Linked DNA regions of Methylococcus capsulatus. The protein of the gene in region 2 interacts with the protein of the main gene of each other region in a pairwise test. Links are inferred from orthologs where the notes say so. Each region holds a gene or a part of one and is shown on either strand. Other genes may lie near its edges.

Region 1 (4,153 bases), 1.3 Mb from region 2 along the record:
ACGAGCATGCTACCGAAAGCCGCTTATCTGCTTCCCGTGGTCACCCTGCTGTTGACAGCTTGCGCTGGCTCGAACAAACAGTCCCACAGGGACAGCCTCGCGGCTGCCCCGACCGAACGAGCCTATCTTCCCAAACCCGCATTCCGCCGTCCCGCCTACCTGCCACCGCTCTTCAGCGGCACAGACCAGCGCACGGTATCGGATGTGCTGCGCGATTTCGGCCCGTATTCGGTTCAGAAGCTGAAGCCCTTTTTCGACCGGGCCGGCGTGGCCTACCCCCCTCGCGAAGTGGTGCTGATCGGCCTGAAGCAGGAGAAGAAGCTCGAACTGTGGGCGCGCGACGATCGCGAATACCGGCTGATCCGCGACTATGCCATCCAAGCCGCCAGCGGCTCGGCAGGGCCCAAGCTGCGCCAGGGTGACAAACAAGTGCCGGAGGGCGTCTATCGGATCGTGGGGCTGAATCCGAACAGCAACTACCACCTGTCGATGAAGCTGAACTACCCCAACGATTTCGACCTGTATTACGCCCAGCTCGAAGGTCGTACCAATCCCGGGTCGGACATCTTCATCCATGGCCGGGCGGTGTCGGCGGGATGCCTGGCCATGGGCGATGAGGCCATCGAAGAGCTGTTCGTGTTGGCGGCGCAGGTGGGCAAGGAAAACGTGAAGGTGGTGATCGCCCCGCACGATCCCAGGGCCTGGCCATTGGAACAGACCACTGCCGGACAGCCGGACTGGACGCGGGAACTCTATGCGACGATCGCCGATGAGATTCTGTCGCTGTCGCGGCCGCTCAAGGTCTCGAACAGCCGACCGTACTCGTCGCCGTACCGGCGGTAGTTCAGCCCGCCAGCCACGCCACCACGGCGTAGCGCAGGGCCTTGCCGATAGCGATGTAGACCACGGACAGGACCAGCGACAGCCGCAGCCAGCCGGCGGCGAAGCAGAAGCCGTCGCCGAGCACCGGTATCCAGGAGATCAGCAGCAGGCCGTTGCCCCAGCGCTTGAGCGATGCGACCGCGCGGCGCTGGCGCGGATTCTCGATCGCTTCGACCTCCAGCGGGCGCCGGCGCGCCCACAGCCAGCCCATCCCCCATGTCGTCATCGCTCCCAGCGTATTGCCCACGCTGGCCACTGCGACGAGTTCGGTCGGCTGCGCATAGCCCGTATGTACCAGGTAGGCCAGCACTGCCTCCGATCCCCCCGGCGCGAGGGTGGCCGAGACGAAGGCGCTGGCAAACAAGCCCCACAGACCTGCCGATGCATCCATCGCGGTCAAGGCGTCCGGTCGGCCAGATGGCGCCGGGCCCGCTCGAGATCAGCGGCGGTGTCCACACCCGATGCAGGCGCGCCCGCCACTGGCACCACCAGGATGCGGTCACCGTGCCAGAGGATGCGCAGTTGCTCCAGGCGTTCGATGTGCTCCAGCGGCGACGGTGCCAGACCGACATAGCGGCGTAAATAGGCCGCGGTGTAAGCGTATACCCCGATATGGCGGCGATAAGGCATGCCCTGCCCCGGCTTCGGCGCCGCCCTCCCCTCGGCGAAAGACTCGCGGTCCCAGGGCACGGCGGCCCGGCTGAAATACAGCGCCCGGCTCTCCCCATCGGTGACCACTTTGACCACATTGGGATCGAAGATTTCCTCGGGCCGGTGGATTGGCGCGGCCAGGGTCGCCACCCGACAGTCTTCGCGCCGCCCCAGCGCCTCCGCCAGGGCGCGTAGCAGGGCGGCGTCCATAAAAGGCTCGTCGCCCTGCAGATTGATCACGAGGGTATCGTCGTTCCAGGCCCGACGCTCGGCCACCTCGGCCAGACGCTCGGTGCCGCTGGCGTGGTCGGGGCGAGTCAGCATCGCGGTAACCGGCAGGGCTTCGACCGCTTTGGCGATACGTTCATCGTCGGTCGCGACCACGATCTCGGCCGCGCCGGCTTCGATCGCCCGCTCGCAGACGTGCGCGATCATCGGCTTACCGCCGAGTTCCAAGAGGGGCTTGCCGGGCAGCCGGGTCGAACCATAGCGTGCCGGAATGACGATGGTGAATGTCGCCGGCATCAGGCCACCGGCGACGTTCGTCGCTTGTGGAGCGCGTCGTACTCGTCGAGGCTGAGCTTCCTTGCCTCGCTGTCCAGCATCACCGGAATGTCGTCGCGGATCGGGTAGGCCAGCTTGTCCGCCAGGCAGACCAGCTCCTGCTGCTCGCGGAGGTAGATCAGCGCGCCCTTACATAGCGGGCAGACCAGTATGTCAAGCAGTTGTTTGTCCATGTCGGATCCTCTCCAGGATGTTCAGTAGTCGGGGTGCGAAGGCCGGATCGAGCCGGGCGGAGACGGGAATGTACCAGATTCGCGGATCGTCCAGCCGGCGGCACTTCACGGCGTCTTTCTCGGTCATCAGAACCGGCGTGTGTTCTGGAACGGAACGGAAATCCTCCGGGGTGTAGGTATGGTGGTCAGGCCATGCCACCGGCTCGAAGCTCAGGCCCGCGGCGGCCAGGTGCGAAAAAAAACGTGCAGGATTGCCTATGCCTGCCATGGCAACGATCTTGCGCCCCGCGAAAGCGGCCAAGGGAAGCTGCTCGCCATCGGCAAGACGCACCGCCGTGCCACCTTCCAGCGTCATGGCTGATTCGCCGGGCGCCGGTTCGCCGCCGTTGCAGATCACGAAATCCACGCCTGCCAGCCGCTCGACCGGCTCCCGCAATGGCCCCGCCGGCAGCAGCCGGCCGTTGCCGAACCGGCGCAGGCCGTCGACCACGGCGATTTCGATGTCCCGCGGCAGGGCGTAATGCTGGAGGCCGTCGTCGGAAACGACGACGTCCGCGCCGGCTTCGATCACGGCCCGGGCAGCATCCAGGCGTTTCGGCGAAACGAAAACCGGACCACCGGTGCGCTGCCGGATCAGCAATGGCTCGTCGCCGACCTTGGCAGGGTCGCTGTCGCAGAAAACCTCACGCGGCGGCCCGGCGGAACCGCCATAGCCCCGGCTGATCACGCCGGCCGACCATCCATGCTGCCGCAGCAGTTCCACCAGTGCGACCACCAGCGGCGTCTTGCCGGTGCCGCCCACGCTGAGATTGCCGACGACGATGACGGGCGCACCGAGACGGACTTGCGCGCTCCAGCGGTAACACCGCCGGCGGAGCGCGGCGGCAGCGGCGAACCCGCGGCTCAACACGACCAAACCCCACGGCGGCTGTGCCTCGGCGTACCACTGCCGCTGCAGCCAGGCGGCGATCATCCGCTTTGACCGGCTCACGGCTTGCTCTCGGCTGCAATCTCGGCGGCGAAACTGATGTGGCCAAAGCCAAGCTGGCCAGCAGCGTCCAGGACCGTGATGACATGCTGGTGCTGGGTGGTGCGGTCGGCGCGGATGATCACGAGGGGGTCTTGCTGTCCGCCGGCCGCCGCCTTCATCGCCTCGCGCAATATTTCGAGACGGTTGTCCTGCAACGGGGTGCCGTTGACCGAAAACCGCCCCTCGGCGTCGATGGCGACGTCCACTCCCTTGGGCGATTCTTCGGGAAGCGAACTCTGCGCCTTGGGCAACTGCAGTTCGAGCCCGGTTTCCCGGCTGAAGGTGGTCGTCATCACCAGGAAGATCATCAGGACGATCAGCACATCGATCATCGGAATCAGGTTCAATTCCGGCTCGTCCCGGTTCTGCGGGCGGAAATTCATGACAAACTCACTCTTCGCGTTCACCATGCAGGACGGCGATCAGGCGGACTGCTTCCTCTTCCAGGCGTATCGCCAGCTCGTTCACCCTGCCCCGGAAATAGCGGTAGAACATTAGACTGGGAATGGCCACGGCCAGCCCCGCGGCGGTGGTGATGAGGATTTCGGACAGACCGCCCGCCAGCACAGCCGGGTTGCCGGCGCCGTGCGCGGCGGAAAAACCGGCAAACACCTTCATCATCCCCAGCACGCTACCGAGGAGGCCCAGATAAGGAGAAATCGAAGCAATGGTACCGAGGGTGTTGAGATAACGTTCCATGGCATGGACGACCTGACGGCCGGCCTGCTCAATGCAGCGCTGCATCACCTCGCGCCCGTGTTTGTGGTTGGCCAGCCCTGCCGCCAGGACGGCACCCAGCGGCGAACTCAGGGCGATCTGGCGGATGCTGCCGGCATCGAGCTGATGGTTCCGC
Region 2 (4,760 bases):
GCACCGAAACGGGCAGCGTTCGGCGCGTCGGGACTGCACGAGCGCAGCGCCGTCTCCACCTCGGCCAGGAAGATCCGCAGCACCGGGTTGACCCGGTGGGCGTGGTGATGGAGGAAGTACCGCAGCCGTTTCGGGAGCGACAGGACCCACTGCCGCACCGGCACCTCGGGGAACACGTGATCCACCAGATGCGCGGCGGTTTCGGCCATGCGCCGGGTGCTGCACGAGGGACAGACCCCGCGGCCCTTGCAGGAGAACGCGACCAGAAAGTCATGCCCGCCGTCCGCGCAACGCGCCCGGGCAAAGCCGTGGGCCAGGATGCCGCAGGTCAGGTACTGGCGGAACTCCCGCTCGACGTGGGCGGGAATGGGATCGCCGTCCGGCTCGCTCCTGCGCGCAAGGTGCAGCCAGGTCTCCAGATGACCTTGCACCGCCTGATACGCCGCGGTCCGCTCCGGCCGCCGGGGCTGATAGACCGTCGGCGGGACGAGCGGGGGTAAATCGTGGCGACAGGCGGCAACGGCCGGCATGGCTTACGGAAAAGGGCATGGACTTCCCGTAAGTATTGGCGCGCCTCCAGCGGCGGCGCGGTTCGCTGCTTCGGTTTGTGACGCGGCGCACGGGATTTCTGATCTGGCAAGAGTTTTCCGGACACAAGGTCAGGCAGCTTTTCGGTGCAGTGTGTCGAACTCGGCAGGCGTTCGATAACCGAGTGTCGAATGCTTGCGCTGCCGGTTATAAAACACTTCGATGTACTCGAAGATCTCTTGCTTGGCTTGCTCCCGGGTCTCGAAACGGCGCTGATGGATCAGCTCCGTTTGGAGGGTAGGGAAGAAGCTCTCGGCCGGTGCGTTGTCCCAGCAGTTGCCCTTGCGGCTCATGCTGCAGACGTAGCCCTGGTCCTTCAGCAGCGCCTGGAAGCGGCCTGAGGCGTACTGGCTGCCGCGATCCGAATGCACCAGCAGGCCCTTGCCGGGCCGGCGGCGCCAGCGGGCGCTTCGACTCCACCGCCAACTTCACCGCCGATTCCTTGAACTCCGCGGTGTAACTCTTCGCTTGCTTTCTCTCACTCATCTCAACACACAACCTCGATCTCTCTATGATCTCATTTCAGGTTGTGTGTCCGGGATAGTCTAGCCAGGTCAATATCGACCGGAAGCGGCACCTTGAACGGTTCGCCGATGTCGGCCACGGCCTTGGCCTGCCACTCGCCCTTGGCATCCTCATAAATCAGCCAGATCTGCGAAGTGAGCGCCATGCTGGTGAAGCAGTAGTTGTGGGCTTCGCCCCAGGCGCAGCGGATTTCCAGCGGCGCGCCGGGTACGTCGAAGACCTTCTTCGGCTGCTTGGTGTGCAGATCCCAGGTCACCACGGTGTGGCCGAAATGCTTCATGGCCTCGGGGTCCGCCAGCATCTTGCCGAAGTCCATCATGTAATTGTTCCAGCTGGTGAAAGATGAGGTCACCAGGAGGTTCCTGCGGGGCAGGGTACGGACGTCGTAATCGTAGCCATCAGCGTATTTGCCGGTCTTGACCGCCCCGCGCAGGTCACCGTCGGTCGGGATCCAATGGGTAGCGACGTATTCGCCGGCATTGGTGTATTCCACCAGCGCCGTGCGGCCGCCGTGGTCCTTGTTGTTGGAAAGCCCCGTGATGAGCATGCGTCCCGGCAGGGCGTACAAGGTGTGGGGGCCGACCACGCCGCCGCTCTTTTCCACGAAGTCGGTGAGGGTCTTCGAGAGGACGGGCTTGGCAGGATCGCTGTGCACGTCGAACACGAAGATCTTGCTGGTATCGAGCCCGCCGGCCCAGAGGTACCGGCGGTCGTCGGTGAAGTCCGCATGATGGGCCTCGTTGCGTCCGCCCACCGAAAGCGTGCTCACCACCTTGCCATACTGAGGCGATTTCGGGTTGGCGTCGACGATGACCAGCTTGTCCTGCTCATCACCGACGCCTTCCGCCCCCAGAGTCCAGACCTATACATAATCCTCCTGACCGGTGATTTTCTTCATGTAGGGCGAAGCGCAAGTTTCATCACCCTTTGCGGCCAGCGGCGCGACAAAGGTCAGAACGAGGACTGAAACCAGGAGCGGCGAAGCAAAACGCATGGGTGGTCCTGAAACGATGGATGTCTTCATGGCGTAACCTCGTTGTTGTCTGTTATATGACCGGTCGTCTCGATTCGGCTAAAAAATTTTAAGGTTGGAAATATCCCTCCAAGAGGTTGCGGCAACATTCTTCCAGCGGGCGGGTGGAACGTTCGATCTTCATTCGCAGCAAAGCGCCCTGCCAGGCATCGACGAGACAATCGGCCAGTTCTTCGGCGCTCCGGTCGCGCCGGAACACGCCTTCGTCCTGGGCGCGGGCGATGCCTTGCGCCAGCTTGTCCCGATGCCGGTGCAAAGCCTCCCCCAGCGCCTCGCGGCAAGTATCGCTGGTGTCCCCGATCTCGCCCATCAGGTTTCCCAGCAGGCAGCCTCCCTTGAACCGCCGGCGACCGGCTTCTTCGATCAGTTCACGGAAATATGCCTGCAGGGATTGGGCGCTATTTCGCGACGAATCCCGAAGATGACCGTCGAGCCGCAGGAGAAACGGCTCGATATAGTGCCGGATCACCTCGGCGCCGAATTCTTCTTTGCTGGCGAAGTAGTTGTAGAACGAACCCTTCGGCACGCCCACCCGTTGCAGGATATCCTGCAGTCCGGTGCCGTGATAGCCTTGCTCCATGAGCAAGGCCACGCCTTCGTTCAACAATCTTTCCCGTGTCAGTTGTTTGGTCGCGGTTTTCGTCATGACGGCATGATACGACCGGTCGTCTCATTTCCGCGAACATGCAAACCTGACCCGATATCGCCGTTTGTCCGTCCGCCAATGGGGCGACCCAGACCGAGTGCCTGAAGAGTCATCTGACCCTCCCGGATGCCCAGGTTCCCAAGATCTCCGCCATCGATCGAACAATACGCCGAGATGCCGCCGCGCTCCCCGTGGGCCGGCGCTCATCATCGCCGTTTGTGCCTCAAGGCTTGCGCTCCGCCTCGATACGCTTGAGCAGGGAAAACAGGTCGCTGCGGGTGGATAGGACGAGGGTGGCGTCGCGGTCGATGATCCTGCGGTAGGTCTCCATGCTCTTGAGAAAACGGTAGAACTCGGCGGCCTCGGGACGCTGAGTATAGGCTCTGGCGTAAATCTCGGTGGCCTTGGCATCGGCTTCGCCGACGATCTCCTGGACCCGCTTGTAAGCGGTGGACGCGATCTCGTTGATGTCACGCTCCTTGTTGCCGGCGATGCGAGCGGCCTCGCCTTCGCCTTCCGACCGGAAACGCTGGGCGATCTGCAGACGCTCGCTGATCATGCGCTGGTGGATGCGTTCGAGCACCTCCGGGTTGTAGTTGAGACGCTTGAAACGCACGTCGAGCAGCTCGATGCCGAATTCCGCCAGCTTGGGGGCTGCACTCTCGAACACGTCCTTCTCGATCTGCTGCCGCCCGACCCGGATCGGTCGCAGCCCTCCCTCCGGCCACTGCGCGGCCAGTCCTTCATCCCGCAAGGGCTGGCGATCCTTGTCGCTGCGCACGACTTCGATCAACTCGTGCCGCGCGATGGCGGTACGGGTCTCGCTGCCGAGGATGTCCTCCAGCCGCGACTGGGCGCTGCGCTCGTCCCGCAGTCGCAGGTAGTAGCGCATGGCATCGGTGATGCGCCAGCGGGCGAAGGTGTCGACCTGGAGGTAGGTTTTGTCCTTGGTGGACATCTCGACCATGGGGCCGTCCCAGGACAGATAGCGCTTGTCGAAACGATTGACCTGCTGAACGAAAGGCAGCTTGAAATGGAGGCCGGGGTCGGTGATCGGCTCACCTACCGGCCGGCCAAACTGGGTGACGATGACCTGCTCGGTCTGGTCGACGGTGTAGGCGGACAGATAAAGCGCCAGCAGCACCAGCGCGGCCACGAGGGAAACCCAGTGTCTTACGGCGATCATCGCTTTTCCTCCGGCATGGCGGCCGGCAAGGGCAGCATGGGCAAGATCTGCTGCACTGTCTCGTCGACCACGATCGACTGCTTGGCCCGGGGCAGCACGTCGCCCATGGTTTCGAGGTAGAGCCGCATGCGTGTCACCTCCGGCGCTTTGACGTACTGCTCCAGCACGGCACTGAAGGCGGCGACGTCGCCTTGCGCCTCATTGATCCGCTTGAAGCGATAGCCTTCCGCCGCCCGGATCTGCTGATCGGCCTCGCCGCGGGCGCGGGGCACCGCCTTGTTGTATTCGCCGTTGGCGAGGTTGATGGCGTTCTCGCGGTCCTGTTGGGCACGGTTGACTTCGTTGAAAGACGGTTGAACCGGCTCCGGCGGATTGACGTTCTTGAGCTGCACCTGGCTGATGAATACGCCGAGGTGATAAAGCTCGGCCAGCGCCCGCATCCGTTGCAGCGAGGTTTCTTCGATATCCTGCCGTCCGATGGTGATGATCTCATCTACGGTCCGGTCGCCGACGACGGCGCGCATGACGGATTCGGAAATGTCGCGCAGCGTCTGACCGGGGTCGCGCACCGCGAACAGATAGTCCTGAGGCTCGATGATGCGGTACTGGACGATCCACTCCACCAGCGCCGCATTCAGATCGCCGGTGACCATGGTCCGTTCCTTGCCGGGCTCCAGACCGGCCTGATCCGGATTGGTCGCACCCGGTGAGGAAAATCCGAACTCCAGCTTGAGCTGGCGCTGGGTCGGCACGGCGATGACACTGTCGATGCCGTAAGGCAG

The links. The genes of interacting proteins can lie anywhere in the genome.
Region 1: the proteins of N4J17_RS02510 (region 2) and kdsB interact in binary tests that used the Escherichia coli proteins (3 or more experiments, as listed by UniProt). The link is inferred for Methylococcus capsulatus from one-to-one orthologs.

Annotation. Positions count from the first base shown.
Region 1 is NZ_CP104311.1:1,825,495-1,829,647, reverse strand. The notes cover bases 169-3,168. They hold kdsB (3-deoxy-manno-octulosonate cytidylyltransferase), read right to left. Parts: upstream 2,059-3,168; coding sequence 1,279-2,058; downstream 169-1,278. Other genes in these bases: lpxK (tetraacyldisaccharide 4'-kinase), read right to left, coding at 2,251-3,168; N4J17_RS09055 (Trm112 family protein), read right to left, coding at 2,058-2,270; N4J17_RS09065 (YqaA family protein), read right to left, coding at 845-1,273; N4J17_RS09070 (L,D-transpeptidase family protein), read left to right, coding at 169-843. Also shown: more of N4J17_RS09070, read left to right, coding at 7-168; more of lpxK, read right to left, coding at 3,169-3,261; N4J17_RS09045 (ExbD/TolR family protein), read right to left, coding at 3,258-3,683; N4J17_RS09040 (MotA/TolQ/ExbB proton channel family protein), read right to left, coding at 3,691-4,153. UniProt on the Escherichia coli protein: Activates KDO (a required 8-carbon sugar) for incorporation into bacterial lipopolysaccharide in Gram-negative bacteria.
Region 2 is NZ_CP104311.1:544,057-548,816, forward strand. The notes cover bases 995-3,925. They hold N4J17_RS02510 (TetR/AcrR family transcriptional regulator), read right to left. Parts: upstream 2,793-3,925; coding sequence 2,196-2,792; downstream 995-2,195. Other genes in these bases: hflC (protease modulator HflC), read right to left, coding at 3,016-3,925. Outside these bases: N4J17_RS02495 (transposase), read right to left, coding at 1-530; more of hflC, read right to left, coding at 3,926-3,978; FtsH protease activity modulator HflK, read right to left, coding at 3,975-4,760. UniProt on the Escherichia coli protein: Involved in response to both electrophiles and reactive chlorine species (RCS). Represses the transcription of the nemRA-gloA operon by binding to the NemR box.